One region of the Arminella tumorigenes genome, then DNA from elsewhere that is predicted to be linked to it. Evidence: predicted binding sites of a transcription regulator. Region 1 holds the regulator's gene; each other region holds the start of a gene.

Region 1 (12,683 bases):
GGCGTCGCGGAGTGCGTCGCGCACGGTCGTCGAGACCATTTCGGTGCCGGCCGGGATGTCCGGATCGGCAGCGATGTGGGCCTTCGGCTGGGCCGGTACCTTGCTGTCGGCGCGGGCTGTCGGCTCGTCGGCAGATTGGCGCGCCTTGCCGCCAGCGTCGTTGCTGGCCGCAGCCGGCGTATCGGCATCGGCCTTGGGGGCGGCAGCCTTTTCGGCGTCCGGACCGGCGTTCATGGCGTCGGCGCTTTCGCCTTCGGCCAGCAGGATCGCGATCTTGGCATTGACCTTGACGCCCTGGGTGCCTTCGGCGACCAGGAGCTTGCCAATCGTGCCTTCGTCGACGGCTTCGACTTCCATCGTCGCCTTGTCGGTCTCTATTTCGGCAATGACGTCGCCGGAAGTGACCTTGTCACCTTCCTTCTTCAGCCATTTGGAGAGTGTGCCTTCTTCCATCGTCGGAGAGAGGGCGGGCATCAGGATATCGATAGGCATGGGTTCCCTCCCCGATCAGAGCAGAATGTCTGTGTAGAGCGCGGATGCATCCGGCTCCGGCTCGGACTGGGCGAAATCGGCACTGTCAGCAACGATATCGCGAACATCCTTGTCGATCGCCTTCAGATCGTCTTCGGATGCCCAGCCTTTTCCGACCAGGCGCAAGCGCACCTGCTCGATCGGATCATGTTCTGAGCGCATCTTCTGCACTTCGTCCTTGGAGCGATACTTCGCCGGGTCGGACATCGAATGGCCGCGATAGCGGTAGGTCAGCATTTCGAGAATGATCGGGCCCTTGCCAGAACGGCAATGCTGGAGCGCCTCGTCGGCTGCCGCCTTGACAGCGCGCACGTCCATGCCATCGACCTGAATACCGGGAATGCCGAAGCCCGAACCGCGCAGCGAGTAGTTGGACTGCGCCGTCGCGCGCGCCGAGGAGGTGCCCATGGCGTAGTGGTTGTTCTCGATGATATAGACGATTGGAAGCTTCCAGAGAGCAGCCATGTTGAAGCTCTCGTAGACCTGGCCCTGATTGGCCGCACCGTCGCCGAAATAGGCGACAGAGACGCTGTCATTGCCACGGTATTTGTTGGCGAAAGCGAGCCCGGTACCGAGCGAAACCTGCGCACCGACGATACCGTGACCACCGTAGAAATGCTTCTCTTTCGAGAACATGTGCATCGAGCCGCCCTTGCCGTGCGAATAGCCGCTGCTGCGACCAGTCAGTTCGGCCATGACGCCACGCGCTTCCATGCCGCAAGCAAGCATATGTCCGTGGTCGCGATAGGCTGTTATAACCTGATCGCCTTCCTTCTGGGCCATCTGCATGCCGACGACGACAGCTTCCTGGCCGATGTAGAGGTGACAGAATCCGCCGATGAACCCCATGCCGTACAACTGTCCGGCCTTTTCCTCGAAACGCCGGATGAGCAGCATTTCGCGGTAGGCTTTCAGCTCTTCGTCGCGATCGAAATCGGCGATAGGACCGCCGTTGGTTTCAATACGTGCTGACTTGGACGTTTTCCGGTTGGAAACGGACGCGATTTTCGGCGCCATTCAACCCTCCCCTGTGTGATAAGCATCGATCAATGGTGACGCGTAACATAGGGAAGATTAACAGATGCAGCAATGCCATAAACGCATGGCTAGTATTCGATATAAGTCACTGAAAAACAAATAAAATTTTTGATTAACTGAAATTCAGTTAATCACCTCATTTATTGAAGATCACGATTTCGTCGGCCTTGGAATAATCAAGCTGGTAGCGGGCCTTTTCATCCAGCATGTCCTTGTCGAGCGATCCGTCGCTGAGCAGGGCAACCTCCTTTTCAAGGTGCTGTCGCTTGGCGACGAGATCGGCCAGATCCTTGGAGCGAGCCAGTCGCTGCTGCTCGAAGACTTCGGTCGCCCGCAGGCCGTAGTCGCCATGGACGCAGTGGTAGCCGAAATAAGATACGAAAGCGACGGTGATGGCTGGAAGCACCAGGTGACCGAGTCGCTTCTTCTTATGATATTTTGTCCACATGCCGTTTGCCCATACGCTCTACCCGTGTGAACCAGACTAGTTGGTAGAGATTAACCGTCCGTTGACCTTGTTGCAGGATCCATTAAAAAACCGCGCCCGAAGGCGCGGTTGCTAGAAAAGCGGATGCGTCTGGTATCAGCCGCGCAGGATGGACGTGCCGGCGTAGCGGGCCTGGGGACCGAGCATTTCCTCGATGCGGATCAGCTGGTTGTACTTGGCAAGACGGTCTGAGCGCGACAGCGAGCCGGTTTTGATCTGGCCGCAGTTGGTGGCAACCGCGAGATCGGCAATCGTCGAATCTTCGGTTTCGCCGGAGCGGTGCGACATGACGGCGGTGTAGCCGGCCTTGTGGGCCGTTTCGACGGCGTCGAGCGTTTCGGTCAGCGTGCCGATCTGGTTGACCTTGACGAGGATGGAGTTGGCAACGCCCATCTTGATGCCGTCGCGAAGGCGCGAGGAGTTGGTGACGAACAGGTCGTCGCCGACCAGCTGGGTGGTCTTGCCGGCAAGCTCGGTCAGCGTCTTCCAGCCTTCCCAATCGTCTTCGGACATGCCGTCCTCGATCGACAGGATCGGATACTTGGCAGCGAGCTCGGCAAGGTATTCGGCCATGGCGCCTGATTCCAGCGTGCGGCCTTCGCCTTCGAGAACGTACTTGCCGTCCTTGAAGAACTCTGTCGCGGCGCAATCGAGGCCGAGGTAGATGTCTTCGCCTGGGCGATAGCCGGCCTTCTCGATCGACTTCATGATGAAGTCCAGGGCTTCCGGCGCACTCTTCAAGCCCGGTGCAAAACCGCCTTCGTCGCCGACATTGGTGTTATGACCCTGGGCAGACAATTCTTTCTTCAGCACGTGGAAAACTTCAGAGCCCATGCGGACGGCATCGGAGAATGTTTCGGCGCCGACTGGAAGAATCATGAATTCCTGGAAGTCGATCGGGTTGTCGGCATGGGCACCGCCATTGATGATGTTCATCATCGGAACCGGCAGAAGGCTGGCATAGGCGCCGCCGACATAGCGATACAGCGGCAGGTCAGCGCTCTGGGCGGCTGCCTTGGCGACTGCGAGCGATACGCCGAGGATAGCGTTGGCACCGAGGCGCGACTTGTTGGCCGTCCCGTCCAGCTCGATCATCAGGTTGTCGATCTGGATCTGGTTTTCGGCATCGAGACCGCCGATGGCTTCGAAGATTTCGGTATCGACGGCTTCAACTGCCTTTTCGACGCCCTTGCCATGGTAACGCGAGCCACCATCGCGCAATTCGACTGCCTCATGGGCACCTGTCGAGGCGCCCGACGGGACTGCGGCACGACCCATGCTGCCGTCTTCAAGATATACGTCGACTTCGACAGTCGGGTTGCCGCGGCTGTCGAGAATCTCGCGGGCGATAATGTCGGTGATTGCGGTCATGGCTGGTTCCTGCTCGCTGGTTATAATCGATTGAAATCTCTAAATCGAAGGCGTGACAATTACAATGCCATCACGCGCTTCGAATGAGGGAACGTCACAGCCGACTAAACCAAGATCATGTCAGCCTGTTAACGCTCCCGCAGATGCTAGGCCTTGGCGATGGCATCGAATGCCAGCAGCTTTTCGAGCAGCTGCGGCATGTCTTTCAGATGCACCATGTTCGGGCCATCGGACGGCGCATGGTCGGGATCCTCGTGGGTTTCGATAAACACGCCGGCGACGCCGACGGCAACGGCCGCGCGGGCAAGGGTTTCCACGAATTCGCGCTGGCCGCCGGACGATCCGCCCTGGCCGCCGGGCTGCTGAACGGAGTGGGTAGCATCGAAGATCACGGGAGCGCCCATCGCCGCCATGATCGGCAGCGAGCGCATGTCGGAGACCAGCGTGTTGTAACCGAAGGAGGCACCGCGTTCGCAGAGCAGGATGTTCGGGTTACCGCTGTCGTTGAGCTTGGCCAGCACGTTCTTCATGTCCCAGGGGGCGAGGAATTGACCCTTCTTGACGTTGATGATGCGGCCGGTCTTGGCGGCAGCAACCAGAAGATCGGTCTGGCGCGACAGGAAGGCAGGGATCTGCAGCACATCCACGGTCTTGGCGACAAGGGCGCACTGCTCTTCCGTGTGGATGTCGGTGAGCACCGGGAAACCGTATTCCTTCTTCAGGTCGCCAAATATCTCCAGAGCCGCTTCCAGCCCCAGGCCGCGCTGGGCTGAGAGCGACGTGCGGTTTGCCTTGTCGAAGGATGACTTGTAGACGAGCCCGATGCCAAGCGAGGCGCAGAGCTCCTTGAGCTTGCCGGCTATCGTGAAGGCATGATCGCGGCTCTCCATCTGGCAGGGGCCGGCAATCAGCGAGAGGCGTTTGCTGTTGGAGAAAGTGACCCTGCCGGGGCCTTCGCCGGCGACCACGTCCGAATTTGTCGAATGGCTCATGCTGTCTCCTCGAAGGCGAACAATGCCCCCTGCCCGGGAGCGGCCTTCACCAGAATAGTGTTGCTCTTGCGCGTGTAGGTCACGCCGTTACCAGCCAAATGCGCTTCTGTCACGGAAAGATCGCGAACGGCAAAGACGATCGCCCGACCCCGCAGGCCCGCATCCTCACCAGATGGCGCCGCCTCATAGAAGGCCTCCATCCCCTCGCCGCTCAAGATGTCGATTTCGACATTGGCCGCCGATGCTGTGATGCCAAAGGAATGCGGAACGATTGCGGCACCATTGCCAACTTGGCTGATGAGCCCGGAAAACGCCTTGGGACTGGCGCAGGACAGCACGAGACGCGAGATGCCGAGCACGCCGTTCGGATGCCTCTCCAGCGCGCTGCGATCCGTCGGCATCGCATTGATGCGCTCGCAGGTGAAAACGAAGAAATCCGGGGCACGCGAATCTGCAGCGAAGGCAAGTCGAAAGCCGGCGATCGATTCGGACCCGTCCGGCATGCGCATCGGTCTTTCGAACTCGAGAATCTTCCCGGCCGAGACCCCGCTGTCTCGAAAGCGCTGCTGGTCGCTTTCAGCATTGCCGGTTGCAAAGGCAACGGAGGAAAATCCATCGTCACCGACGCGAAACCGGAAGGCCTGGTCGCGCGCAACGAAGACATTGCCGGCCAGCGCAGATGCCTCGCACTCCGAGAGACTGGCAATGCCGAGCGGCTCTAGATAGGTCTTGTCGGCGAAGAAAACGCAAGCATTTTCAGTACCAAAGGGATGCCGTGCATCGGCGGCGACAGTAAAGCCGAGCTTGCTCAGCCGCTGGCGCGCAGAGGCTATATCGCAGGTCGGCAGAACCAGATGGTCGATCGGGTAGGCTGCTGTCATGGTTTGACTCCGTCCTGCAACACCGTCAGCGACGGCAACGCGACATGATCTTCCAAAAAAGCGATTATTCCAACGGCGTTCACAAAGATTTAGTCACTTGCGGAACACATATGGAACATATAGTGTCCGTTCTGGCTTTGTTTCGCACTTGGAGCACGAAAAACGATGTTGACGCGCAAGCAACAGGAACTGCTTCTCTTCATTCACGAACGAATGAAAGAGTCCGGCGTCCCGCCTTCTTTCGATGAAATGAAGGATGCGCTGGACCTTGCGTCCAAATCAGGCATCCATCGGCTGATCACGGCGCTGGAGGAACGCGGCTTCATCCGCCGCCTGCCGAACCGGGCACGCGCTATCGAGGTCATCAAGCTTCCAGAGGCCTATAACCCCAATGCACAGCCACGGCGCGGCTTTTCGCCCAGCGTCATCGAAGGCAGCCTCGGCAAGACGCCGGCTATTGCCGCAGCGCCGACAAAGCCCGCAGTCGAGGACCGCAGCGGCTCAGTCTCGCTGCCGGTCATGGGCCGCATCGCCGCCGGTGTTCCCATCGCCGCAATCCAGAACAATACCCACGACATCATGGTTCCCGCCGACATGGTCGGCGCCGGCGAGCATTACGCGCTCGAAGTGCGAGGCGACTCGATGATCGAGGCCGGCATCTTCGACGGCGATACCGTCATCATCCGCAATGCCAGTACGGCGAGCCCCGGCGACATCATCGTCGCCCTCGTCGATGACGAGGAGGCAACGCTCAAGCGCTTTCGACGCAAGGGTGCCTCCATTGCGCTCGAGGCAGCCAACCCGGCGTACGAGACCCGCATCTTCGGCCCGGACAGGGTTAAGATCCAGGGGCGGCTTGTCGGGCTCATCCGCCGGTATCACTGACCGGTGACGTGGCGTCGGTACCGATGAAAGCCGGCTTTCGCCAGTCGTAGGCTCGATGCCTTTCCCACGGACGATCAAGGGCGCTGAACGCAGTGATGACCTCGGGCTGAGGAGCGCTCAGGTCGACCTCGATGGAGCCTGTTTTGCGCAGCGATGCACCCGTATAGAGGGCCGCACCGGACCGACATCGATCGAGGCGAATCCTTACCGGCGTGATGACGATATCGGCGGTATCGCAGGCCGGACCCAGATAGGCGGCATCGGATATAGTCACGAGCATTGCGCCCGTTTCGAGCATGGCAACGCACCAATCGCGACCATGGCAGGCAAAGCCGCCGTCGACGGCACTGTCCAGCGCCGTCTCCATTGCCAGTCGCAGCGTTGCCTGGTGCTCCGCATCCATACGGTTCAAGGGCTGGCCACGAACGGAGTGGGGCGGGGTCGAATTGTCCGGCGGCAGCATTTGCGGCGGCGTATCTTCGGACACCGGCAGGGCTCGCTGCCATTGCTGATAGATGAAATCCGGGGGGCGTTCGCGGTTGCGCTCGAGACGACCTTTCCGGAACAGGGCTACGAGTTCGCCATCCTCTGAAATCAGCAATTCCGATCTCTGGGGAGAAGGCTGCAAGGCGGCAAAAGTCACAGAGGCTGCGATCAGCAGCGCGCCGGCATGGCGCATGGGCGTTCGCAGCACCGTCATCAGCAGGAATCCGGCAATGATGGTCTGGAAAAGCCCGGCAGGCAGGCGCGCGAACGGGACATTGCCGCCCCATGCCGCCACCGTCTTCGCGATGACCATCACGATATCGAGTCCCCAGCCGGTGATAAGCCAGAATACGCCGTCCAGGCCGAAGGGCATCATCAGCATGGCGAGCATGCCGACCGGCATGACAATGAATGACACCACCGGCATGGCGGCAAGATTGGCAACGAGGCCATAGGTCGCCAGTCTGTGAAAATGCTCGATCGAAAAGATCGCCGTCGACGCGCCGCCGATAAACGACGTCATGGCGATGCCTGTGAAAAAGCGGCTGACCGCCCGCACCGGCATCGGTGCCCGGAAAGCTGCAAACCGCCGCTCCCGGGGCGGACGCCGCTTCCACAGCGAATAGCCTGAAACAAGTGCGATGGTGGCCGCATAGGACATCTGGAAACTCGGGCCGAGGATCTGCGACGGCGAGAGCACCAGGATGGCGATGGCCGACAGGGCCACATTTCGCAGGCTGAAGGATGGTCTGTCGAACAGCACCGCGACCAGCATGATTGCCATCATTATGAAGGCCCGCTCGGCCGATACACCGAAGCCGGAAATGAAATAATAGGCGGTGACCGTGATCAGCGCACCGACAGCTGCAATTTTCTTGGTCGGAAAAGCCTGCGCCAGCCCGGGAAACAGGCTCAGCGCATGCCGGAGGCCGACATAGAAGATGCCGGCGGACAAGGCCATGTTCAGTCCCGAGATGGCGATGATATGGGCGAGACCGGAAACCCTTAGGGCATCCGTGGTTTCCGGCGAAATTGCCCGACGTTCGTCGTTGACCAGCGAAGCTGCGAAGGCGCCGGTGTCGCCTGGCAGGATCGAGCGGATGCGGTCGCCGATACTGCCTCGCAGCCCGGTCAGCCAGCGGTCGATCTTTTGGAGCGTGGTTCGCTCGCTGGTGTCGTCGGCGCTGGCCATTATCAGTTGCGGCGTGCCGTAGAAAAAACCGTTGGCGCCGGTGCCTTCGAAATAGGCAGTGAAGGCAAAATCGTGGAGGCCGGGCAGCGCAGGACCAGCTGGCGGGCTCAACCGCGCCCTGCCTTCCACGACATCTCCGAGTTCGAACGGCACATCCTGGCCGCGCACGAGCACCGATATCTGCTCCGGTGGCCGGCGAACGACTGGAGCGTCTGTCGCCAGCAGATCGAGCACGTAGCGCCACCGCCCCTTGGCGTCCACTTCACGGCGCTGAACTTGGCCGGTAATGGTGGTGGTCACCGGGGTGTCCAGCATGATCGTCGAGGCCCGCCACGTCTCGCATTCGGCGAGAAGCATGCCGAGCAGGCCCAGCGCCACAGCGAAAGACAGGTGCCGGAGCGCCGGGCTTAAATTGTGTTTCAGGACGCAGACGGCGGCAAGCACGAGGAAGCTCGCCGCAATGCCCGTCACTGGCGGATTGCCCGGAAGCTCGAACCAGACTATGGCGCCGCAGCCGATGTAGATGGGGGCAAACAGCGTTGCGCGACCGTGGGCTGCTTCTTCTGCAAGCATGCCGGCGGTGACGATTCGCCACCTCTCGAACGCAAGGGCAGCGCGCTTTGGCAACGGCACGGCGTGTTGAGTGCGGGCAGGCATTCGCGCAAGCTTGGCAACGGCGTTGACCGTGGCGCGCGAACGCTCGGCGAGGCCAAGAAATGCCTGGCGGTGACCTTGCCTCTCTCGCGCGTCCAACTCTGCCATTCGCCCGTCAGCCCCGCCCGCAATCGTCAAGCTCCCGGTATTTTTGCAACCTTTGATCGAATAGTTCAACTAAAATCGATTGAAATGGCTGTCGTGGGAAGGTCGCTTCTGGAATGCCGCAGATCGTGCTTCAAAGGCATGGCAGTCACGGCGGAGGCGCTGCCCAAAAGTTGATACCGCGATGCACAAATACCGGTCAGGGTAACTTGGCATTAGCCTCTTGATCATATAGCTAATCTTTAGACGCTTAACCCTTTGGTGCTTTTTTAAGGCACCAACCCGCCAAATCTTGGAGGCTCTCATGACGGAACAAAGCGCGAAACTGACCTGGGGTGATAAGACTGTCGATCTGCCGGTGAAGGTCGGTACCATCGGCCCGAGCGTCCTCGACATTGGCGCACTCTACAAAAATACCGCTTCCTTCACCTACGACCCGGGCTTCACCTCTACCGCATCGTGCGAATCCAAGATCACCTATATCGACGGTGACGAAGGCGTTCTGCTGCATCGCGGCTACCCTATCGAGCAACTGGCCGAAAAGGGTGACTTCCTGGAAGTCTGCTACCTGCTTCTCTACGGCGAACTGCCGACAGCTGCGCAGAAGAAGGATTTCGACGACCGCGTCGTTCACCACACTATGGTGCATGAACAGATGACGCGTTTCTTTACCGGCTTCCGTCGCGATGCACATCCCATGGCTGTGATGTGCGGTTGCGTTGGCGCGCTGTCGGCCTTCTATCACGATTCGACTGACATCACGGATCCGCACCAGCGCATGGTGGCGAGCCTTCGGATGATCGCAAAGATGCCGACGCTTGCCGCGATGGCATACAAGTATCATATCGGCCAGCCTTTCGTGTATCCGAAGAACGATCTCGACTATGCGTCGAATTTTCTGCGCATGTGTTTTGCGGTTCCTTGCGAAGAGTTCGAAGTCAATCCGGTTCTCGCCCGCGCCATGGACCGTATCTTCATCCTGCACGCCGACCACGAGCAGAATGCCTCGACATCGACGGTCCGCCTTGCCGGCTCTTCGGGCGCAAACCCGTTTGCCTGTATCGCGGCCGGCATCGCCTGCCTCTGGGGCCCTGCCCATGGCGGCGCCAACGAAGCTGCACTGATGATGCTGCAGGAAATCGGCACCGTCGATCGTATCCCTGAGTACATCGCCCGCGCCAAGGACAAGAACGATCCTTTCCGCCTGATGGGCTTTGGCCACCGCGTCTACAAGAACTACGATCCGCGCGCCAAGATCATGCAGAAGACGATGTATGAAGTGCTGGAAGCCACCGGCAATGCCGGCGATCCGCTGATGCAGGTTGCCCTGGAGCTTGAAAAGATCGCTCTGAACGACCCCTACTTTATCGAAAAGAAGCTGTATCCGAACGTCGATTTCTATTCGGGCATTACCCTGCGGGCACTCGGTTTCCCGACGGAAATGTTCACCGTCCTGTTCGCACTCGCGCGTACCGTCGGCTGGATCGCCCAGTGGAACGAGATGATCGAAGATCCGCAGCAGCGCATCGGCCGTCCTCGTCAGCTCTACACCGGCGAACCAAAGCGCGACTACACATCGGTCGACGGCCGCTAAAGCGCCTTCGACTTCATAAAAAAACCCGCTCAGGAATGGGCGGGTTTTTTGTTGTCCAGAAGTTCAAGCACGATGGAAGCTGCTTTTTCGCCGGGCGGTATCTCGGTCTGCATTCGCTGCCAGACGAGGTCGAAACCCTCGATCATCGCACGGCGCTGCTGGGTGGCGCTCGACAAGCGCTCCAGCCAGCGGGACAGCAGGCCAGGCAGAAGCATCTCGTTGATCTGCTCCGGCACGATGACATAATCGGCAATCAGATTGGGCAGCGCAGCGGTCCAGGTCTTTATCCGCTTGTGCAGCAGCTTGACGATGAAATCCGTGCTGTAGGTCGAAATGACCGGCACGCCCGTCAAACCGAGTTCCAGAATCACCGTCCCCGACGCCGCCATCGCCGCATCCGATATCGCGAAGGCCTGCCACTTCGCAGCAGTCCCGACGACTATTTCGGGCTTGATCTCCCATTCGGCAACCAGCGTGCGAACCAGATCTTCGCGCCGGGCAACCGTCGGCATTACGAATCGCATGGATTTATTACGCCGGCTAAGTTCATCGACAGTTCGACGAAAGAACGGCATCAGGTGATTTATTTCGGACGACCGTGAGCCGGGTAATAATACTATGGTCCGCGTGTCGTTCGCATCGAGGGGTGGACGAGCTGCCCGCTGCCGGCGCGCATCGACTAGACCGGCATCCGTCACCAGCCGGTGACCGACATAGGTCGTCGGTGGCCCGCCAAGACGTTTCATGACTTCCGGCTCGAACGGCAGGACGGCCAGCACGTGATCGACGTAGCCAAGCATCGCTGTGGCGCGATATTCTTTCCAGGCCCAGACGCTCGGGCATACATAATTAACGATCAGCAAGCCGGGCAGCGCCTTGCGAACCCGCTTGGCGACCCGGTGGGTAAAATCGGGACTGTCGACGATGATCAGGACATCGGGCCGTGAAGTGATGATGGCCTTTGCCGTTTCGCCGATAAGGGCAATCAGGCGGGGCAACTTGGCGATCACCTGGGTGAACCCCATCAGCGACAGTTCGGAGAAATCGTAAAGCGACTTCAACCCTTGCGCCTCCAGTCCGTCGCCACCGACGCCGACGAGTTCGAGCGGTCGCGTCGTCTGCAGGCGCAGGGCGGCAACGAGATCGGCGCCCAGCAGATCGCCGGAGACTTCACCGGCAATGATGGCGACCTTGAGGGGCGATGTATTCACTGGAGGCCTCCGGCAGGCAGGCCGCGGTCGATGCCGTACAAAAACAGGCCGGCTTCGTTGGCTGCATCGATGGTTGCCTTGCGCTCCAGTATAAGCGCACGCCCGGCCTCGACAGCGACGCCACCAAGGCCAGCAGCCTTGGCGTTGAGGATGGTCGATACGCCTATGGAGGGCAGATCGGCACGCAGGTCCTGCTGCGGCTTGCAGAGCTTCACCAGCACGCCCCGGCGGCGGTGCGATATGCGCCCCGCTGCTCGCAGGCCTGCGACGCGCTCGATCATCTGGTCCGTGCCCTCGACGCCCTCGAGCGCGACGATGCGTCCGCCGACGCTGACGGCGCCCTGTCCGACATCCAGCATGCCGAGCGCATCGGCGGCCCTGGCTGCCTGTCTTATGTCCCGCATGTCATCCTCGGACGGCACATGGCTGCCAAGCGTGCCGGTTGTTGCCAGCAGATCCGGTGCGATGTCGTGCGCGCCGATGACCTTGCGGCCTTTGACCTCGAGCAGGCCGATCACCATCTTCAGCACGGTATCGTCGCCGCCGGACAGAAGCGTCTTGACGACGCCCGGCATTTTCACCATCGACTGCCAGGTTGGCCGGATCTCGCGCCATTCCGGGCGCCGAGCCACGCTTCCCGACATCACGATACGGCGCACATCGTAGCGATCGAACAGCGCCTCGAAGCCCTTGAAATCGCCGACGCCGAGCAGCGCGTGGTCGTAGCCGCTCCAGTCGCGGAGAACCTCGTCCTTCAATACGACGATTACAGGGTTTTCGCCTGCCTGTCGGGCTGCTTCGGCCAGGTAAGCTGGCAGAAAGCCGCTGCCGGCGATGATCGCCAGGCGGCCCTTGCCGTCGTTCCCGCTATCGTTCACGTCAGTTCTTGTTGCCGCGATGCGGCGACGAAAGGGCGCGGTCGCTGTCAGCGGCGATAAAGTCGAGGATTTCCATCACTTCGGCGCAATCGGCAAACTCGGTGCGGATTGCAGCCGCATTTTCGCGGATCGAACCCTCGCCCTCGAACACCGCCTTGAAGGCGCGACGGACCATATGGATAATGGGCCGCTCGATACCCGCACGGGTCATGCCGACAACGTTAAGGCCGCCCAATATCCCCGGGTTGCCGTTCAACATGCCGTAGGGAATGACATCGTAATTGACCGCGGAGAGACCGCCGATGAACGCCTGGCGTCCGATGCGGGTGAACTGGTGCACGGCGCAGCCTCCGCCAAGGATGGCGCGGTCGCCGATGA
Region 2 (12,683 bases), on a different replicon from region 1:
GCTTGGAACCAAGAACCTCGCTATGCCTCGCCAAGTCTTGCCTTCCCGCTTAAAACGAATATCCGATCGCCTTCGATCAGGGAAACGGGACAACTTTTCCTCCGCAAACCAGTTCGTCGCTTTTCGCATGGCTGCGCTGCAACAAAGTCTATTTAATGTGCTGAAACATCGGATATCTTCTAGCCGTCGAAGCAATGCATCTCCTCCCGCATCGCTTCGAATTCAGACGTCCACTCCTCCCCCGCAGGGACGTCTGTCGGAACAGCGGCTTTCCTCCTCGTAAGCTGTCTGTTCGGTTCTTTTCGAAAGCCTGCCGCACCTCCTCCTCCCGCGGCAGGCTTTTCGTTTGGGGACCATCGCGTCAAAGGCCGAGGGCGAGTTGCGGTTCTGCCTCGTGGTCGCTCGTGTTCAGCGATGACAGGGTCACGCCCAGCAGTCGCACAGGACGTTTGAACGGGAACACCGAGGCAAGCAGGATCTCTGCGGCCTCCAGCACCATGTCGATATCCGAGACGGGTCCGGACAGGGTTTTGCTGCGGGTCGCCTGGCTGAAATCCGAATATTTGATTTTGACGGTCACCGTCTTTCCCCTGATGTCGTTGGCCTCGCAAGAACGCCAGACCTTTTCGGCCAACGGCCTCAGCTCGGCCTTGGCCAGATCGAGATCGTCGATGTCCTCGACGAAGGTATCCTCGGCGCCAACGGATTTCCGGATCCGGTCGGGCCTGACCCGGCGTTCGTCGATGCCACGGGCGATCCCGAAGAAATAGGGCCCGGACTTGCCGAACGTCTGCTGGAGGAAGGCAAGAGACTTCGATTTGAGGTCAAGGCCGGTCTCGATGCCGTGCCGTTTCATGCGCTCGGCCGTCGCCGGCCCGACGCCATGGAATTTCTTGACGGGGAGGGTTTCGACGAAGCCCGGGCCATTCTTCGGCGTGATCACCGCCTGGCCATTCGGCTTGTTCAGGTCGCTTGCCATCTTGGCCAGAAACTTGTTGTAGGAGATGCCAGCGGATGCATTGAGTCCGGTGACAGCCTTGATCTTTGCGCGGATCTCCAGCGCAATGTGCGTGGCGATCTCCATGCCCATCAAGTTTTCGGTCACGTCGAGATAGGCCTCGTCGAGCGACAGGGGCTCGATAAGGGATGTGTACTCAGCAAAGATGTCCCGGATCTGCTGCGACACCTGCCGATAGACCTCGAAGCGTGGCGGCACGAAGATCAGCTCCGGACATTTCCGCCTGGCGGTGACGGACGGCATGGCCGAGTGGACACCGAAGGTTCGCGCTTCGTAACTGGCCGCCGCCACGACGCCCCGGGCCGCCGATCCGCCAACGGCCAGCGGCCGTCCGCGCAGGTCGGGATTGTCGCGCTGCTCGACCGAGGCATAGAAGGCATCCATGTCGACATGAATGATTTTGCGGGTTGGCGGTAGCGTCACGTCGTTCATGGCGGCCATCTGGGCATGTCAGCGAAACAAAAAGAGAACATACCAGCGTCTGGAACGATAGCCAAGACGCCTGATGCTCACCTGCCGGGAAACGAGGAAACCAGTGGGGCCGAGAGACGTTGTGAACGGCGACATCAGCAAGAGGAGATAGCCGCATGGCAGACGACAGCACCCTGACGATCCGAGCCACCTTCGCGACCCGCGCGGCAGCCGATCTGGCGGTCGAGCATCTGGTTCAGCAGCACGGCATCGCAAGGCCGGACATCTTCGTCCAATCCACCACCGCTGACAACACCGTCGGCACCTCGCCATCGGGCGGAGACGTGTCCCACAATGAGGGTGCGCGCGATGACGCGCCGCTTGGCGGCGAGATCGAGGTGTCCGCCGATATTGCCGCCAGCCAAGTTGGCGCTGTCCAACGCAGTCTGGGGGAGGCGGGTGCGATCCGCGTCTCCGGCCGATAGGCACCGCCAAGCCTTTGCACGACAGTGGCGAAGGGGTCTCCCCACCGGGGAGCCACATCGAACCTTCCCCCGAAAGGTAAACCGTGTCCCCGGTCGCATCCATTCCGCGACCGGAGGCAACCGGTGCCTCGTCCAGCTACGCGCCCAGCGATTTTTTTTGTGAGGCCAGACACGGCGCAAACGGGGATACGGCGCTGATTCGGCTCAAGAATCTTCGTCCTTGCTAAAATTGGAGGAGGATATTCCTATTTTATACTGGCTTGACTCTCGTTGCGCGACAGAACAGAACGTGAACTTCAATCGATAAAACGGCATGACGTCGTTCTGATGAGCCCCACGAACCGAGAGGATTGCGTGAACGATGACGGCTGCACGCGCGCACGTCATAGCCGATCTGCGCAGCCGTATCGCCTCCCTTGGGCGTGGCCCGGCGATGCCATTGGAAAGCCTGCCCTTCGGTGTCGCCGAGATCGATGCCGTGCTGCCAGGAGGCGGTCTTGCGCGCGGCGCTCTTCATGAGTTCGCAGGCGGTGGCGTCGGTGCCGTCGATGGAGCCGCCGCCGCCCTGTTCGTTGCCGGGATTGCGGCCCGCACCAAAGGCAAGATCGTCTGGTGTCTGACGCGTCCAGACCTGTTTTTCCCGGCGCTGGCCCAAGCGGGCCTCGATGCGAACCGCGTCATCTTCGTCGAGGGCGATCGGCAGGAGGACGTGCTTGCCTCCATGGAGGAGGCCTTGTCCTATGGCGGCCTCGGCGCGGTCGTGGGCGAGCTCGTGCGACTGCCGATGCTGGAAAGCCGGCGCCTGCAGCTTGCCGCCGAACAAAAGGGGACCTTGGCCCTCGTCGTTCGCAGATGGCGCCGCCAGACGGAAGCCAACGACTTCGGTCAACCGACCGCTTCGGTCACGCGGTGGCGCGTGAGCGTGCTGCCGTCGGTGGCCTTGCCCGTGCCCGGCGTCGGGCGGGCAACCTGGTTGCTGGAGCTGATGAGATCGCGGGCCGGCGCCTGTGCCGAGTTTATCGTTGGAGCGTGTGATGACCAGGGTCGTATCGATCTACCTTCCGGATCTGTCGACGGATCGCATTCGTCGCGCCGCCGATCCGGCCATTCCGGTTGACCAGGCCATTGCCGTGATTGCAAAAAGCGGATCGAAACGCTGGGTGTCGGCGGCCGACGATCCCGCCAGAAAAGCAGGTGTGCGCATCGGCATGGCGGCTGCAAAAGCCCAGGCCCTGTTCCAGGGACTGCTGATGATCGACGCGGACCTGCAGGCCGATGCTGCGGCTCTTGAGCGGATCGCGTTGTGGGCTTTGACCCAGTATTCGCCTATCGTTGCCGTCGACGCTCCCAACGGCATCGTCATGGACACGGAGGGCGCCGACCATCTCAAGGGTGGGGAGCGCGCCATGCTGACGGGCATCGCCAATCGGTTCGCCGCCAAGGGTCTGACAACGCGTGTCGCCATTGCCGACACATGGGGCGCTGCGCACGCCTGCGCACGGGCGATCAAAAGAGAGACGGTCATCATACCCAGAGGCGAGACCGTGCGCGCCGTCGAGCGCTTGCCCATAGCGCTGCTGCGACTGCCTGACAAGACCGTCAGCGATCTCAGGACCCTTGGCTTTCGCACGATCGGGGAGCTCTCAGCGACGCCGCGCGCGCCGCTGACGCTTCGCTTCGGACCCGAGATCGGGCGACGGCTCGACCAGATGGTCGGTCGTGCCCGCGAGCCGATCGAGCCCATAAGAAGCCCTGGGCAGATTGCGGTCGCTCGCTCTTTCCAGGACCCGATCGGTGCGGCCGAGACGATCGATAAATATGTCGGGCGCCTGGTCGTCGAGCTCTGCGCCGAACTCCAAAGACAAGGGCTGGGGGTCCGGCGTGCCGACCTGATCATCGACACGGTCGACAATACCCGCCAGGCCATTCGTGCCGGAACGGCAAAGCCTGCAAGGGACGTGGCCTGGCTCACCAAGCTGTTCAAGGACCGCACCGAAAGGATCGATCCAGGTTTCGGCATCGAGAGGCTGACCCTGGTCGCCGTCCTGTCGCAGCCGCTCGGCGAGACCCAGACGACATCGTGGTTCATCGAGGATGGTGTCCAGGATATCACGCCGCTTGTGGACATCTTCGGCAACCGCGGCCAGCGGGTTTACCGCCTGGCACCGGTGGCCTCCGATGTCCCGGAGCGCAGCGTCCGGCGAATTGCTGCCACCGCTGACGATATCGACGTCTTCTGGTCGCATCATTGGCCGCGTCCGGTCCGTCTGCTTGCCCATCCGGAGGAGGTCGAGGTGATCGCGCTGCTTCCCGACCATCCGCCGGTGTCGGTCACGTGGCGGGGCAAGCGCCGGCGGGTCAGACGCGCCGATGGGCCCGAGCGCATCTTCGGCGAATGGTGGCAGCGCACGTCCGAATGGGCGGCGGTTCGCGACTACTTCATCGTTGAGGACGACGCAGGCGAGCGCCTCTGGATTTTCCGCTCCGGCGATGGTGTCGATGGCGGGACCGGATCCCACACCTGGTTTGTCCACGGAATTTTTGCATGAGATATGCCGAGCTTCAGGTCACCACACAGTTCAGTTTTTTAAGGGGCGCAAGTTCGGCCCAGGAGCTGTTTGCAACCGCGAAGGCGCTGGGTATCGATGCGATCGGGGTCGTCGATCGCAACTCGCTTGCCGGGATCGTCCGGGCTCTCGAGGCCTCGCGCGAAACAGGCGTGCGCCTGGTGGTCGGATGTCGCCTCGATCTGGCGGACGGCATGTCGATCCTGGTTTATCCGACCGACCGCGCTGCCTATTCCCGGCTAACCCGGCTGATCACGCTGGGGAAGGCAAGGGGCGGGAAGAACAACTGCATTCTGCATCTGGACGACGTCGCGATCTATGCGGATGGCCTGCTCGGTGTCCTGATCCCGGACATCACCGACGATATCTGCGCGGTCCAACTCCGCAGGTTGACCGAGGTCTTTGGAGATCGTTCCTATCTGTCACTGTCGCTGAGACGCCGCCCCAACGACCAGCTGCGGCTTCATGATCTGTCGAATATGGCCGCGCGGCTCAAGGTCAAGACCGTCGTCACCAATGACGTGCTGTTTCACGAGCCAGAGAGGCGTCAGTTGCAGGACATTGTCACCTGCATTCGCAACAATACGACGATCGACGAGGTCGGTTTCGAACGCGAGCGTCACGCCGACAGGTATCTCAAGCCGCCCGAGGAAATGGAGCGTCTGTTTCCTCGCTATCCAGAAGCGCTACGGCGAACCATGGAGATCGTCGATCGCTGCAAATTCTCGCTCGAGGAATTGACCTACCAGTATCCGGAAGAAGCCATCGTTCCTGGAAAATCGGCCCAGGAGTCCCTCGAACACTATGTCTGGCAATGTGTGCCGGATCGCTATCCGGAAGGCCTGCCGCCAAAAACGCTGCAGATCGTCCGGCATGAGCTCGACCTGATCCAGAAGATGAAATACGCGCCTTACTTTCTCACCGTGTTTTCGATCGTGCGGTTTGCACGGGGCCAAGGCATCCTCTGCCAGGGACGCGGCTCGGCTGCGAACTCGGCCGTCTGCTACATTCTTGGCGTCACCTCGATCGATCCAGAAACGAACGATCTCCTGTTCGAGCGCTTCGTCAGCCAGGAGCGGGACGAGCCGCCGGACATCGATGTCGATTTCGAGCACCAGCGGCGCGAGGAAGTCATCCAGTGGATCTACAGGACCTACGGCCGGGAAAAGGCTGCCCTTTGCGCGACCGTGACGCGCTATCGCGCCAAGGGCGCCATCCGTGACGTCGGCAAGGCGCTGGGCCTGCCGGAAGATTTGATCAAGGCGTTGTCGTCGGGCATGTGGTCGTGGTCGGAAGAGGTGAGCTCCCGTAACGTGAAAGAGCTCAATCTCAATCCCGACGATCGTCGGCTGGTCCTGACGCTGCAGCTGGCCCAGCAACTGATGGGCGCACCCCGTCATCTCGGGCAGCATCCCGGCGGCTTTGTTCTAACGCGGGACCGTCTCGATGATCTCGTTCCCATCGAGCCGGCCAGCATGAAAGACAGGCAGATCATCGAGTGGGACAAGGACGATGTCGAAGCCCTGAAAATGATGAAGGTGGACGTTCTGGCGCTGGGCATGCTGACCTGCATGTCCAAGGCGTTCGACCTGATCCGCGAGCACAAGGACGAAGACCTGGATTTGTCCAAAATTCCTCAGGAGGATCAGGCGACCTATGCGATGATCCGCAAGACCGACACGCTGGGGACGTTCCAGATCGAGAGCCGGGCGCAAATGGCGATGCTGCCGCGTCTGAAGCCCAGGACATTTTACGATTTGGTTGTCCAGGTTGCGATCGTCCGCCCGGGACCAATCCAGGGCGACATGGTGCATCCGTACCTGCGCCGGCGTGAGGGCAAGGAGAAGGTCGAGTATCCCACCCCGGAACTGGAAGCCGTGCTTGGGAAGACGCTGGGCGTGCCGCTTTTTCAGGAATCGGCGATGCGGGTCGCGATGGTCTGTGCCGGTTTTACCGGCGGAGAGGCCGACCAATTGCGCAAGAGCATGGCGACCTTCAAGTTCAGCGGGGGCGTGTCGCGGTTCAAGGATAAACTGGTCTCGGGTATGGTGCGAAACGGCTATACCGCCGCGTTCGCCGAAAAGACCTTCAGTCAGCTCGAGGGGTTCGGCTCCTATGGCTTTCCGGAATCCCACGCGGCTTCCTTCGCGCTGATCGCCTATGCGTCCAATTTTGTGAAGTGCCACTTCCCGGACGTCTTTTGCGCGGCCCTGTTGAACAGTCAGCCCATGGGCTTTTATGCGCCCGCCCAGATCGTCGGCTGTGCCCGCGCCCATGGCGTCGAGATCCGCCCCGTCTGTATCAACCAATCCCGTTGGGATTGCACGCTGGAGCGGATCGGCAGTACCGAGCGCCATGCTGTCCGGCTGGGCATGCGGATGGTGAGAGGTCTCGCCGTCTCGGACGCCGCCCGGATTGTCGCCGCGCGAATGAACAGTGAATTTGCTTCCGTCGATGACATGTGGCGCCGGTCGGGTGTTCCGGCTGCCTCGCTGGTCGAACTTGCGGAGGCAGATGCGTTTCGGCCGGCCCTGAAGCTCGAGAGACGCGACGCCCTTTGGGCGATCAAGGCGCTGCGCGACGAGCCGCTGCCTTTGTTTGCCGCTGCTGCCGATCGCGAGATGCAAACGATCGCCGAGCAGCGGGAGCCCGAGGTCGCGCTCAGGCAGATGACCGAAGGCCATAATGTGGTGGAGGACTATGGCCATACCGGGCTCACGCTTCGCGACCACCCGATCGCCTTCCTGCGAACCGATCTGGCAAAGCGCAGCATCGTGACCTGCGAGGAGGCCATGACGGCACGGGATGGTCGATGGGTCCTGACGGCAGGCCTGGTTCTTGTGCGGCAGAAGCCGGGCTCCGCGAAAGGTGTGATGTTCATCACGATCGAGGATGAAACCGGACCTGCGAACATCGTGGTCTGGCCAAAGCTGTTTGAAAGGCGGCGTCGGGTTGTGCTGGGAGCCTCGATGATGGCGATCAACGGCAAAATCCAGCGGGAAGGCGATGTCGTCCATCTCGTCGCCCAGCAGCTGTTCGACCTGTCAGGCGATCTGTCCGGCCTTGCAGACCGGGAGATCGCGTTCAATTTGCCGGCGGGCCGGGGAGACGAGTTTGCCCATGGCTCTGCCGGAGGTGGAGACGCAAGAGATCGGGCACCGTCGCCCAGACCGCGGGACATTTTTGTGCGCTCCTTCCGAGTTCGGCATGACGAGTTCCATGCCGAGCCCGATCCTCAGCGGAGCCCACTCCCAAAAGTCCGTGCGGAAGGCAAATGACCCGTCTCGGATCGATCCTATGAGGTGAAGTGTTGGCGTGCGACTATGTCCGCCATACAGGAACGGTCGACCTGATCGGTCGATATGACGCGGCGCACCATCACAGATATATGATGGTGGACGATGAAGGCATGCGACGACGCCCCTATTTGTCGCCGCCCACAGCGCAAGCTTAAAAGGCACGGGCGCCGTGTGAGCACTTTTGCGCCCAGATCTTTGCCAACGAAGCGGAGCCGACCATGCCAAGCCCCATCGATCTGGAACAGTCCCGCCGCGACCTCCTCATTTCGTCTACCGCGACCGTGGTGGGGTCCGGGATAGCGGGCAAGGCAATGGCAACTGAATGGCGGGGAGCGAAGCGACCTTCACATCTAAGGTCTCGCTGACTGTAAACGGAGACCGTCACGAACTCGACGTCGACCGTCTGTCATTACTTGGCAACCTTACGGCCCTCAAGTGAATTGAATAGTTCGTCGGCGGTAAGTCAGCGCGTGCACGCGTTAAAAGTTTTTGAACACCAAACATGGAAAACCGGCGCGCTCGACAATTTTGCAGGTGTCTTCCGCATCTCTACGCTGTGTCCTTCCTATTCGAGCAGAATAACGGGGTCTATATCCAAAATCCCGATCAATCTTGCGCAGAATTATGGGTGCCTCCGTGTTTAAAGGGGCCGGCAACCTGGCAGATACACGTGCAAACAGCGTCCGTGCAGTCACACTGCTTGCTGCTGCTGCCAATTGTGCTCCCCATGGCGTCCAAACACCTTCAGACTGCTCTGCCGGCTCCACGAGCCGTCGTGTGGCAGCAAGGGCGACGCAGGCATCCATGAACGCCCTGTGTTCGTCAAGTGGCGGAAGGGCGAGGTCGCTCGGTGAGCGCCTCCACTCGTCGACGGTGTGCCCCGTGATCCCGAAAACATAGTTCCTGGACTCCGACGGTAAGTCTCCAACAAGCATGAATGTCGAAACGCGCTGCTCGCCAGCATTGTAGGCTGCAGCTGCGAGCCCAAGATTGCCGAAGCGGGTCCGGAGCTTCATCAGATATTGCGATGATGCCCGGAGGGCTTCCAAGAGATCAAAGCTGTCTTTGAGGCCACGAAGCGCTGCGGTGGCTGGCATGAACTGCGCTATGCCCTGAGCACCCTTTGGGCTGATTGCTTCCGCCCTAAAACGGCTTTCACGCCATATCAGACGTGCAAAGAAGTCAGGGGGTAGCTGGCTTCTCGTCGCAAACTTTTCCAACGCGCTGCAAATGTCGCGGTTCAAGCTCCCGGCATGAATGCAAAGTGCCCGACCTGGGGCGTCAGTCATCGAATAGAGACAAGCCGGGCTCGCTCTGCCTCCACGCGCACCGACTGTGGACATCGGAATCAAAAGGAAGATCGTCAGGGATATAAGAGCGGTTGGGGCGATGCACCTTATCAAGCGAAGCTCCCCGACCCTTGGGCCGCTTTTCGACGATGGGTCTGCGGTTGGAACCCAGACCTTAGCTCCCCGTCATAGTCCACGCTTACCGGAAATAACGCAAAGGCGAATACGACGTGAGCGCTCAGAAGCCTCTCACCGCGCAATCTTCTTTCCCGCAAGCAAAACAGCGAAGCTTGTGGTTGACACCTGTCAGACTGATAGATGGCTGCTTCTATGTGGCTTCTTGAAGGGCAGAATATTGCTCTCCTCGAAGTCGTCGACCAATGGTACCAGTCTCGGCGCGAAAACCGCCAGCAGAACAAACATCGATGAAGCTGCGGCGGGAATACAAAGTAGTGCGATCATCGCTAACCCTAAAGATGTTCTACAAAACGGCTAGGCAAGCGATAGGTCTTGAAACTTGCGCCAAGCCGCACAGAAAGACATCTGGCCCGATGTCGCTCAATCGACGTCCCGTGAAAGGGCGAGTGCATCGAAAATGCCAAGACAGTATGAGATCGAGCAGGCCTCTCCAGACGAACGAGCCTCCTCCTCGCTACGCACTCCAAGAGGTGCCAAAGCCAGCACTCGTTGCCGCCCACAGGTCGCGTCGTTTTGCGCGGCGCGCGGCCACCGTCCCTGCCAGAAGCTGGCCGAAACTCCGCTGCTCGCACCATCTGAAAATCAAAAAAATATATTATCGACTGAAGTATTGGTCCTCTATTGAGGTCAGAGGCAAGGCATCGATGTCGGGAAAAAGGCGTTGCCTATCATTTTGCAACATATCTGAAGTAAGCGTTGTTGCCGCGAGGTCCGCGTATTGATTAATTAACCTTACCCGCTTACACTAATTCAACTGATATGCTTGTGCATCGGCAAAATAGTCCTTAGTGCACGTGGCAGAAAATGTCGGAAAAGCTACCCATCTGTTGTATGCAGGAATGTGTTTTGGATGAACTGGCGCAAGGGTTGTACGTAGCGTCCCGCAACTCGCGGCAAAGCCAAGTGGCTGTCCGTGTTTTTGCGTTCACCCAGGGAGCTGCCAGTTGGGACGCTTTCGCTCAAAGATGCGAAGCGTCTTTCCGTTGCGCTTATCATGCATCCCGGATGTGGCAGATCGACTACAACCCGTTGATGAGGCTGGTGCGGCTCGAGATTGTATTGTGTACCGGCAATGAGCAGGTGAAAATTGGTCAATGTGCGATCGGAATTCGTAAGAGCGACCATGTGTTCTGCGACGCCATTCAAGTGCTCCCGGACTATCGGCATCTTTGGTCGTTGTCGATGCGGGCGGTGCTTAGCCATCTGGGAGAGGGATACTATCGCTATGGATCTGACTGGTGCCTGGATAGATGCCGATCTGCGGAGCTCCACGCGCTCGCCGGAGTGTCTGTCATATCGACAGCGGCCGTCGATATGATTGCGATTGATTTCAAGCAGTGGGAGAGTTTTGAGGCTTTTTACAAAGGGGTCAGCAAAAATGCCCGACGAAATGTCCAGAAAGCCGAACGGTCCTATCCAGGTCTTGATTTTGTAATCCGTCGTAAATGGCCGATTTTCTGGGACATCGTTCCACTGGAGCTCTCTAGACTTCGCCTTTTTAAAAAGAAACGCATTTTGACGTCACGGCCAGGCCTGATCATTCGGTCGTTGAGCCGGGTCCTTGCAACCTTCAGGTTTAGCTTCACGGCTCGAAACGTTAGTGGTGACAGGGCGTTGGCTCGCTTTATGGGAATCACGTTTGGACGGATCATGTTCTTCATGGAGGCAGCAGCGGCAGAGGATGTGGTCACTGGTGCAGCGTCGCACCTTCTGAAGTGTATGATAGAAACAGCTTACATGCAGACGACTGGTCGCGGCATGTTCGTGTTTGGACCGGACAATCACGAAAACGATGCCGACCCCGTGTGGCAAGGACTTGCGCGTTCGAGGCTGCAATGGCAAGCCAAGTCGTATCCGATCTCGGTCATTCAGTTCTCGGTAGAAAGCCAAGCCTAGGAAAATGGCCCCATGTCGACAAAACTCGCCTGATAATGGAGTGCGTCAGCAACCGTCGATCTGCCGAGCATTGTGAATAGTCTTGCTGCTTAACTGCACCCGGCAACGCAATTAAAATGCCCCAAAGTGCAATACCAACTGTTCTTTAGAGTCGGACTCGAAAAGGCTTCAATGATATCGATACCTTGCGAGCCGCCGGGTTATCAGGCGAATGTGGGCGATCATAATCCATGCCTCTGAGGAGGCGATGGATTTTTCGACGTCCTTTGCTAGCCTGCGGCATCTGCCAAGCCACGCGAAGGTCCGCTCGACGACCCAGCGTCGTGGCAGAACTTCAAAGCCTTTCGCTTTGTCCGAGCGCTTGATGATCTCGACCGTCCAGCGTCCGATCTTCTTCAATCGCCGCTTCAACTTATCGCCTGCATAGCCGCCATCAGCGAAGACATGCAGCAACCATGGCCACCTGTGGCGGATGGATTTCAGAAGATCAGGAGCACCATCGCGATCCTGGATGTCGGCGCTGTGCACCATGAGACCGACCATCAGGCCAAGCGTATCGACGATGATATGGCGCTTTCTCCCTTTCGTCTTCTTACCTGCATCATAGCCTCGTATGCCACCGCTTTCCGTAGTTTTCACGCTCTGACTATCGATCACACCAGCCGTCGGACTTGCCTCTCTGCCCTCCAACTCGCGTGCCTCCATCACGAGATGATGGTTGATGCGTGTCCAAAGTCCCAGTGCCCGCCATTCATAAAAATAGCGCTGGACCGTTGAACAGGGCGGAAAATCCTTCGGCAGCATCCGCCACTGGCAACCGGTGGTGGCGATGTAAAGCAGAGCATTTACGACCTCGCGCAAATCAGTGGTGCGAGGTCGACCCAAGCGGCGGGGCATCGGCAAAAAAGGCGCAACCAGTTCCCATTCCCGATCCGTCATGTCACTTGCATAGCGAGCCGTTCGCCGGGCATATTGCCGACGGGTGATTTCAGTCCAGGCCATCGTGAACTCCATCGAATCTTTGCAAATCCGAAGGAATCATAACCTGTTGAAATCACCCACCTCTTTTTGAGGCAGCCAATTAGAGAGATTCAAACCGACGTTGCATTTTTGCCAATGGAATAAAGCAAGTAAGTGCCCCAGCGGTGCAGGGTCCCCAAAAAAGCAAGCTTCCACCTAAGCCATAAGCATACAAACTGAAATAAAGAAAAAAGAAGGTAGCAGACGCAATAGACGTTCGCATGATGATCGCGCCAGGGTCTCCACCACACAGGCTAATGAGGTCGTCAACCTCCAATGTTGAGAGATTATGCCTGTTCATAAAACTATCTATTCCAGAGTTTCGAAGTTACAGGTTCAAACATGCGGTCCCGAAGTAAAGGTATACACTTTTCGCGTGATTTGATGGACGTTGCCACTTCAGCAAATTGATCGGCCGAGCTTCTATAGTCAATAGGCATCAGCGCTCTCTGCTCTGTCTAAGAAACAAAAATTTCATATGTCGACTTTCGCATTTGTCT
Region 3 (6,967 bases), 1.1 Mb from region 1:
GGCAGCGGAAACCGCAGCAGCATCGATATCGGCAATGTCAGCATGTCCCTTCGGCGAATTGCCGAGGTAACCGGCCAGGTCCTTGAGCTCGATCGTCTTCGCCGTCATGACCACCTCGCCGTCGATCACGCTATAGACCAACTGGTCGCCAGGCCGCAAATTGAGGGCCTCACGCATTTCCTTCGGGATCGTCACTTGCCCCTTGGCCGACAACGTCGCTTCCCAGATGGTCATCGCAATTCTCCCGCCCTACATGCTGGGAAGAAAATAACACGTTTTTCCGACGAAATCAAAAATGTCGGAATTCTCACTTCGACAGTTCCCTTAGCCCCAGCCTGATGAGCTTGGCGCTGTCCGCATCTTCGCCCGCCGTCTTCATGGCGGCGGCAACGGCGTTGGCGGCCTGATCGCGCGAGTAGCCGAGATTGGTGAGGGCCGAAACGGCATCCGACACCGGCGCTGCGGCAACGCCCTCGCCGATCTCCTGCTTGAGGCCCATGTTCAGCGCCTCGCCTGCAAACGCCGGAGCCTTGTTCTTCAATTCCAGCACCATGCGCATCGCCACCTTGGGGCCGACACCGGGTGCTCGCGAAATAACGGTCTTGTCCTGTAGGGCAATGGCGTTGGCAAGCTCCGAGGTGGTCAGCGTCGACAGCACCGCCAGCGCCACCTTGGCCCCGACGCCCTGAACGCTCTGCAGCAGAGTGAACCACTCGCGCTCCAGCACGGTGAGGAAGCCGAACAGCTTCAGCTGGTCCTCGCGCACATAAGTTTCGATGAACAGCACGCAGGCCTCGCCAACGCCGCCCAGTCTTGCCAGCGTCCTGCTGGAGCAATAGGCGACATAGCAAACTCCGTGGACATCGACGAGTGCATAGTCCTCGCCGATCTCCTCGATGGTGCCTTTAAGTTTGCCGATCATGGGATATCCATCAGGGTTTGGGGGTGGTCGCGTCTCGAAGCGCTATCCGGCGGCCAGCAGGGCCTGCCGCATGCGGTTGCCACCACGATTATGGGCATGGCATATGGCGATAGCCAGCGCATCGGCGGCATCGTTGCCCTTGAACTCCGCCTTCGGCATCAGGATCTTCAGCATCATGTGAATCTGCTGCTTTTCGCCATGGCCGACCCCTATGACCGCCTTCTTGACCGCGTTCGGGGCATATTCGGCTACTGGGAGACCTGCCCGAGCCGGCACCAGCATGGCGATGCCGCGGGCCTGGCCGAGCTTCAGCGTTGCCACAGCATCCTTATTGACGAAAGTCTGCTCCACCGCCGCCTCATGGGGCTGGTGGGTGTGCACCACATCCGACAGCCCGTCATGAAGCTGGCAAAGCCGCGACGCCAGATCCATGTCGCCATCAGACAGCACCGTGCCCGAGGCAACAAAACGCAATGAGTTGCCGAGCACGTCAATGATGCCCCAGCCCATGCGGCGCAGGCCTGGATCTATGCCGATGATACGAATCGTGTTCTGCATGGTCGTCAACCTACCGTTCATGGCAACCATGTGCCAGAAAAATGTGAACAAAGCGAAAACATCGCGATAATTCATCACGCGTCTTTACGTGTGATTAAGCCATTTTGCGGACTCTTCCCCGATATTGCCTTTGCAGGTGGTTCGGCTGAGTCAGGACCCCAGTTTACATTTGACAGCTTTTTCACTGCACATCGTTTCGCGCCATCGACGAAACGAGAGTTTAGAGGTTACGCCATGTCGCGCCGGTTCCAGTCACTGTCCTTCAAGGTGATCGCCACCTTCCTGCTGCTGACGCTGTTGTCGGTTGCCGTCCTCGACGGCCTCGCCTATATCGCCAGCAACAGGCTTTCGGACGATCAGGCGCTCGAGGCAAAGAAGAGCGTGCTGGTTTTCCGCGGCGACATGTTGCAGGACCAGTTGCAGCAGATCGGCACGCAGGCGGATTCGATTGCCCGCATCGAGGCGGTACAGATGACGATCACCAGCCTTAGAAGCGGCTGGAAAACCATCGAGAAGACCTCCGGCGACGCCCGCGCGGAATTGCAGAAAGTATTTGTCAGCCAGAACCCCAATCCGGCGGACCAGCGTGAAAAGCTTCTGAAGCCCGTCGGCCCCAGCGGGTTCTATTACTCCAGCCACGAGACCGCCCAGACGGAAATCGGCCGTGACCTTCAGGGCTCGCCCTTCAGCGACCTGCTGATTGCCGACATGGATGGCGCGGTAATCTATTCCTACAAAAAGGGCCCCGCCTTCGCAGAAAACCTCAAGAGTCCGGCCTGGATCGCATCGAGCCTCGGGAAAACCTACGCCGATGCTGTCGCAAACGTCGCCAAGGCAACCAGCGACACGGCCCCAAGCGCCTTTTCCGGCCTGCATGTAGACCCCGCGACCCAAAAGGGCGCGGTCTACTTTGCTGTCCCCATCCTCAAGCTTGGCGCGCCCAAGGGCGTGATGATTTTCCAGGTGCGCGACGACATCCTCGCCTCCATCCTGTCCAAGGGCAACGCCGCCACGAGCACGGCCCGATCCGTCGTCGTTTCGGAAGACGGCTCGGTTATCGGCGTCGACGAAGCTGGACACCTCATAGCTGTCGATGGCGCCGCTTATAGTTTTGCGGCTGAGGCATTGGCCGGCAACGATATCAGCGTCGCTGGCCTCATGCGTCCCGATGGTGAGGCGCGCGCCTATGCCCGCCCGATCGCTTTCGCCGGCAAGCATTTCCTGATCGTCGAGAGCCTGCTTAAAAGCGAACTGAATGCCGGGTCGATCGCGGTTGCCAAGTTGCTGACGCTCATCGGCGTCGGCATACTCGTTCTCGTGGCGCTGGCAACAGGCGTTGTGATGAAGCTGCTCTTTGCGCCGCTTGCCCGTCTGGCCGCTGTTACCCGCGATGTCGCGGATGGCAAGCTCGACAGCGAGATCGGCAGTCAGGATCGCAACGACGAGATCGGGACGATGGCGAAGGCCCTTGCACGCTTCCGCCAGTCGCTCGTCGATCAGCGCCTGCTGGAGGCGGCCAGCGCCGAGGCTCGTAGAAACGCGGAAGCCGAGCGCCAGGCAAGGCTGACGGAGCGCGAGTCGGAAGCCCGCGTGCTGCAGGATGTCGTCGAAAACCTGGACGAGGGTCTGCACCATCTGGCCACCGGCGATCTCGCCTACCGCTTCGACACCGCCTTCCCCGTGGAACTCGAAGGCCTGCGCGTCAATTTCAACAAGGCTCTGGCAACGCTTAGCGAGACCATGACGGCGATCGGCGGCAACTCCATGGCTGTCCATTCCGGCTCGGAGGAAATGCGCGGCGGTGCCACCGAGCTTGCCGGCCGCACAGAACGCCAGGCCGCCTCGATCACCGAGACGGCAAGTGCTGTCGGCGCCATCACCGATGCCGTCCGTCTGCAGATCACCCGCGCGGAGCAGGCCGAGCGCATAGCACGCGACGCACAGGCCGAAACGCAAGGGTCGGGTCGCATCATGCGCGAGACGATCGCCGCCATGGAAGCCATCCAGGGCTCGTCGCGACAGATGAACCAGATCATCAGCGTCATCGACGGCATTGCCTTCCAGACCAATCTCCTGGCACTCAATGCCGGCGTCGAAGCGGCCCGTGCGGGTGAAGCTGGCAAAGGCTTTGCAGTCGTCGCCCACGAAGTGCGGGAACTGGCACAGCGCTCGTCCAGCGCCGCCAAGGAGATTGCTGGACTGCTGGCGAAATCGACCGGGGAAGTTGAAAACGGCGTAGCGCTGGTCGAACGCGCCGGCGTCGCACTCGACGGCATCAGCACCCATGTCGAGAACATCAACGTTCAGATCCGCGAAATCATGCGCTCGACGCACGAGGAAGCCGAGACGCTTCGACAGATCAACAGTGCCGTCACCGATCTCGACGCGATGACACAGCAGAACGCCGCGATGGTGGAGGAAACGACCGCCGCAATCCATCGCCTCGCCTCCGAGGCGGGCGAGATGGACAACAGGCTCGGCAATTTCACGCTGACAGATCCCGTACGACGCAAGACCGCCGAGATCCACTTCCTGCACCGCCGCCGCTGAGGCTGCGGGCACGGCTGTTGGATCGGCCACCTTGCCAGCTTGCCACGACGGACCTGGCCTAAAAGCAAAAACACCCACCGTCCGCAGTCGCGGAGGTGGGTGTTGTAGCCCGCTAGCCCATTAAACTAAAACGTCAGGCCGACAGCTTGGCCATGACCTCGTCGGAAACCTCGAAGTTCGAATAGACGGACTGGACGTCATCGTCGTCCTCCAGGCTGTCGATCAGCTTCATCACCGACAGCGCCTTTTCCTCGTCAACAGGCACTGTGTTTTGAGCCTTCCAGACAATCTTGACGGTTTCCGCCTCGCCCAGCGTTGCTTCCAGCGCCTTGGAAACTTCGTTCAGCGCTTCGAAGCCGCAGATGATCGTGTGGCCTTCTTCATCGGTGGCGACGTCGTCGGCGCCGGCCTCGATTGCCGCTTCCATCACCTTGTCTGCATCGCCGACCGCAAGCTTGTAGGTGATTTCGCCGACATGGTCGAAGGAGAAGGAAACCGAGCCTGTTTCGCCAAGCGTGCCACCGGCCTTGGTGAACGTCGAGCGCACGTTCGAGGCGGTGCGGTTGCGGTTGTCGGTCAGCGCTTCGACGATCACTGCAGTGCCGCCGGGGCCGTAGCCTTCGTAGCGGATCTGCTCGTAGTTTTCGCCTTCGCTACCCGATGCCTTCTTGATCGCACGGTCGATGTTGTCCTTCGGCATCGACTGCGCCTTGGCGTTCTGGATAGCGAGACGCAAGGCAGCGTTCATCGTCGGGTCGGGCAGTCCGGCCTTGGCGGCGACGGTGATTTCGCGCGCCAGCTTGGAGAACATTTTCGACCGCACGGAATCCTGGCGACCCTTGCGATGCATGATGTTTTTAAACTGTGAATGGCCAGCCATGGCACCCCTGCTCAGTCTTTTGATGTGAATGGCGCCTTATAGGTGCGAAGCCACACGCATTCAAGCGAAAAGCCCTGCATCGCCGGTGGTTGGCGGAAGGAACAAAGGTGGCCTACCTCACGTTTCAGGACGCATTATCAAAACGAAAGGATTGGCCATGGCCAGCTTCAGCGAAGCACAGGAACATCCGGCAAAGCAGTTGTGGGAGCAGATCGATATGGTGCACGCCGGCATGCTGGGCATCGACGGCATCGACATGCACATGCAGCCTATGGCGCCCCACGCCGATCCGACGACGAACACCATCTGGTTCTACACCAAGACCGATGCCGACATCGTCAAGAGCATCAAGACCGGCGCCCGAGCCCGCTTCTGCGTGGTTGGCAAGGATCACGATTATCATGCCAGCCTCGCCGGCAAGATCGAGGTCCGCGCCGACCAGGCGAAGATCGACGAGTACTGGAGTTCGGTGACCGCAGCTTGGTATCATGACGGCAAGAAGGACCCGACCCTGGCGATGCTTGCGATGCATGTCGAAGATGCGGAACTATGGATCTCGACCGGCAGCAAGCTGAAATTCGGCTGGGAGATCGCCAAGGCCAATCTCGACGATGACAAGATGCCGGACGTCGGCGTCAAGCGTCATCTGACGTTCGCCTGAACGAAAGTAGCCCGGGCGGTCAAAGGACAACCCGGGCTACTTCATGATCTCTTATGGATCAGTTCCAGAACGAGGGAACAGTCTCAGCGAGGCGAGGCCCGATCCGCAACGGCGCGATCTTTTCCGCCAGGCCGGTCGAATCGGAGATTTCCACGCCGACCCCACATATCGTCGCCGGCCCGGATGCGGCTTCGAAGCGGCCTTTCGGCATCTTCGAAATAAACCGGTTGAGCGGCTCTTCTTTTTCCATGCCCAGCGAGGAATCATAGTCGCCACACATGCCGGCATCGGACATGTAGGCGGTTCCGCCGTTAAGGATCTGCGCATCGGCTGTCGGCACATGGGTGTGGGTCCCGACGACGAAGCTGGCGCGGCCATCGACGAAATGGCCGAAGCACTGCTTTTCGCTGGTAGCCTCCGCATGAAAGTCGAAGACGATCGCATCCGCTTGCTCCTTCAGGGGGCAGGCAGCGAGAATGGCTTCAGCCGACTTGAACGGATCGTCAAGTTCGGGATGCATGAACACGCGGCCCATGATGTTGGCGACCAGCACGCGGGCGCCATTGCGCGCATAATAGAGGCCGGAGCCGCGTCCGGGCGTTCCGGCCGGATAATTGGCCGGGCGCAGGAACTGGTCGTGTCGGCCGGCAAAGGAAACCGCTTCCTTCTGGTCCCACACATGATTGCCGGTCGTCACAACGTCGGCGCCGGCATTGATCGTCTCGAGGAAAATTTCTTCGGTGATGCCGAAGCCGCCCGCCGCATTCTCACCGTTGACGATGACAAAATCGAGCTTGAAATCGGACACCAGCCCCGGCAGGCGGTTCCAGACACTCACGCGCCCGGTCTTGCCAACCATGTCACCCAGAAATAGCAGTCTCATTCCACGTCGGTCTCCGGTCAGAAAATGCGAAGGCCGCTTTCGGTCAGAATGGCGTCAAGGGGAACGTCGTGCGGCTCGGCGGGTACTGATGGCACTTCTTGGCAATCGAATGCAATGCCGATCAAGCGACGCGCAAGGCCTTTCCGTCGTAAAAGCGCAATCGCCCTGTCATAATAGCCGCCACCGTAGCCAATCCGCCGTCCGGCAGCGTCGAAGGCCGACAGCGGCACCAGCAGGATTTCCGGTTCGAGCAAGACTGCGGTCTCGTCAGGGCCGAGGGTACCGAAGGCACCGGGAACAAGCGAACGGGCATCTGCCAGTTCGCGAAAGACGATCGTTTCCCTGTCGACAACTACAGGGAGGCAGACCCGCGCGCCCCGCGATCGCAATAGATCGAGCAACGGCCGGATATCAGCCTCGGAGCGGATGGGCAGGAAGCCAGCAATAACTGCTCTCGGCTCGAAGCGGATTTCCGCATCACCACACCGCACCATGGTGGCGCTTTTTTGCGCC

Evidence for each region. The regulator LexA, encoded in region 1, represses DNA repair genes until DNA is damaged. The targets are predictions, from matches to a motif close to TGTTCNNNNTGTGTTCNG.
Region 2: dinB (DNA polymerase IV) is a predicted target of LexA. The motif match lies at 1,473-1,490, and genes of this name have one in related genera.
Region 3: ruvC (crossover junction endodeoxyribonuclease RuvC) is a predicted target of LexA. The motif match lies at 1,524-1,541, and genes of this name have one in related genera.

Annotation. Positions count from the first base shown of each region.
Region 1 is NZ_CP117255.1:1,238,032-1,250,714, reverse strand. It holds gene PR017_RS06265 (pyruvate dehydrogenase complex E1 component subunit beta) at 1-492, opposite strand, end outside; gene pdhA (pyruvate dehydrogenase (acetyl-transferring) E1 component subunit alpha) at 508-1,548, opposite strand; gene PR017_RS06255 (FtsB family cell division protein) at 1,706-2,017, opposite strand; gene eno (phosphopyruvate hydratase) at 2,153-3,427, opposite strand; gene kdsA (3-deoxy-8-phosphooctulonate synthase) at 3,574-4,419, opposite strand; gene PR017_RS06240 (VOC family protein) at 4,416-5,300, opposite strand; gene lexA (transcriptional repressor LexA) at 5,466-6,185, shown strand; gene PR017_RS06230 (ComEC/Rec2 family competence protein) at 6,166-8,625, opposite strand; gene gltA (citrate synthase) at 8,927-10,216, shown strand; gene lpxB (lipid-A-disaccharide synthase) at 10,246-11,427, opposite strand; gene PR017_RS06215 (LpxI family protein) at 11,424-12,305, opposite strand; gene lpxA (acyl-ACP--UDP-N-acetylglucosamine O-acyltransferase) at 12,307-12,683, opposite strand, start outside.
Region 2 is NZ_CP117256.1:694,899-707,581, reverse strand. It holds gene dinB (DNA polymerase IV) at 362-1,450, opposite strand; gene PR017_RS21015 (hypothetical protein) at 1,606-1,914, shown strand; gene PR017_RS21010 (ImuA family protein) at 2,276-3,031, shown strand; gene PR017_RS21005 (Y-family DNA polymerase) at 2,949-4,463, shown strand; gene PR017_RS21000 (error-prone DNA polymerase) at 4,460-7,759, shown strand; gene PR017_RS20995 (lytic transglycosylase domain-containing protein) at 8,260-9,069, opposite strand; gene PR017_RS20990 (hypothetical protein) at 10,114-11,163, shown strand; gene PR017_RS20985 (IS5 family transposase) at 11,332-12,165, opposite strand.
Region 3 is NZ_CP117255.1:2,378,835-2,385,801, forward strand. It holds gene PR017_RS11660 (AbrB/MazE/SpoVT family DNA-binding domain-containing protein) at 1-234, opposite strand, end outside; gene ruvA (Holliday junction branch migration protein RuvA) at 308-922, opposite strand; gene ruvC (crossover junction endodeoxyribonuclease RuvC) at 965-1,480, opposite strand; gene PR017_RS11675 (methyl-accepting chemotaxis protein) at 1,715-4,030, shown strand; gene PR017_RS11680 (YebC/PmpR family DNA-binding transcriptional regulator) at 4,164-4,910, opposite strand; gene PR017_RS11685 (pyridoxamine 5'-phosphate oxidase family protein) at 5,068-5,571, shown strand; gene PR017_RS11690 (TIGR00282 family metallophosphoesterase) at 5,630-6,454, opposite strand; gene PR017_RS11695 (5-formyltetrahydrofolate cyclo-ligase) at 6,472-6,967, opposite strand, start outside.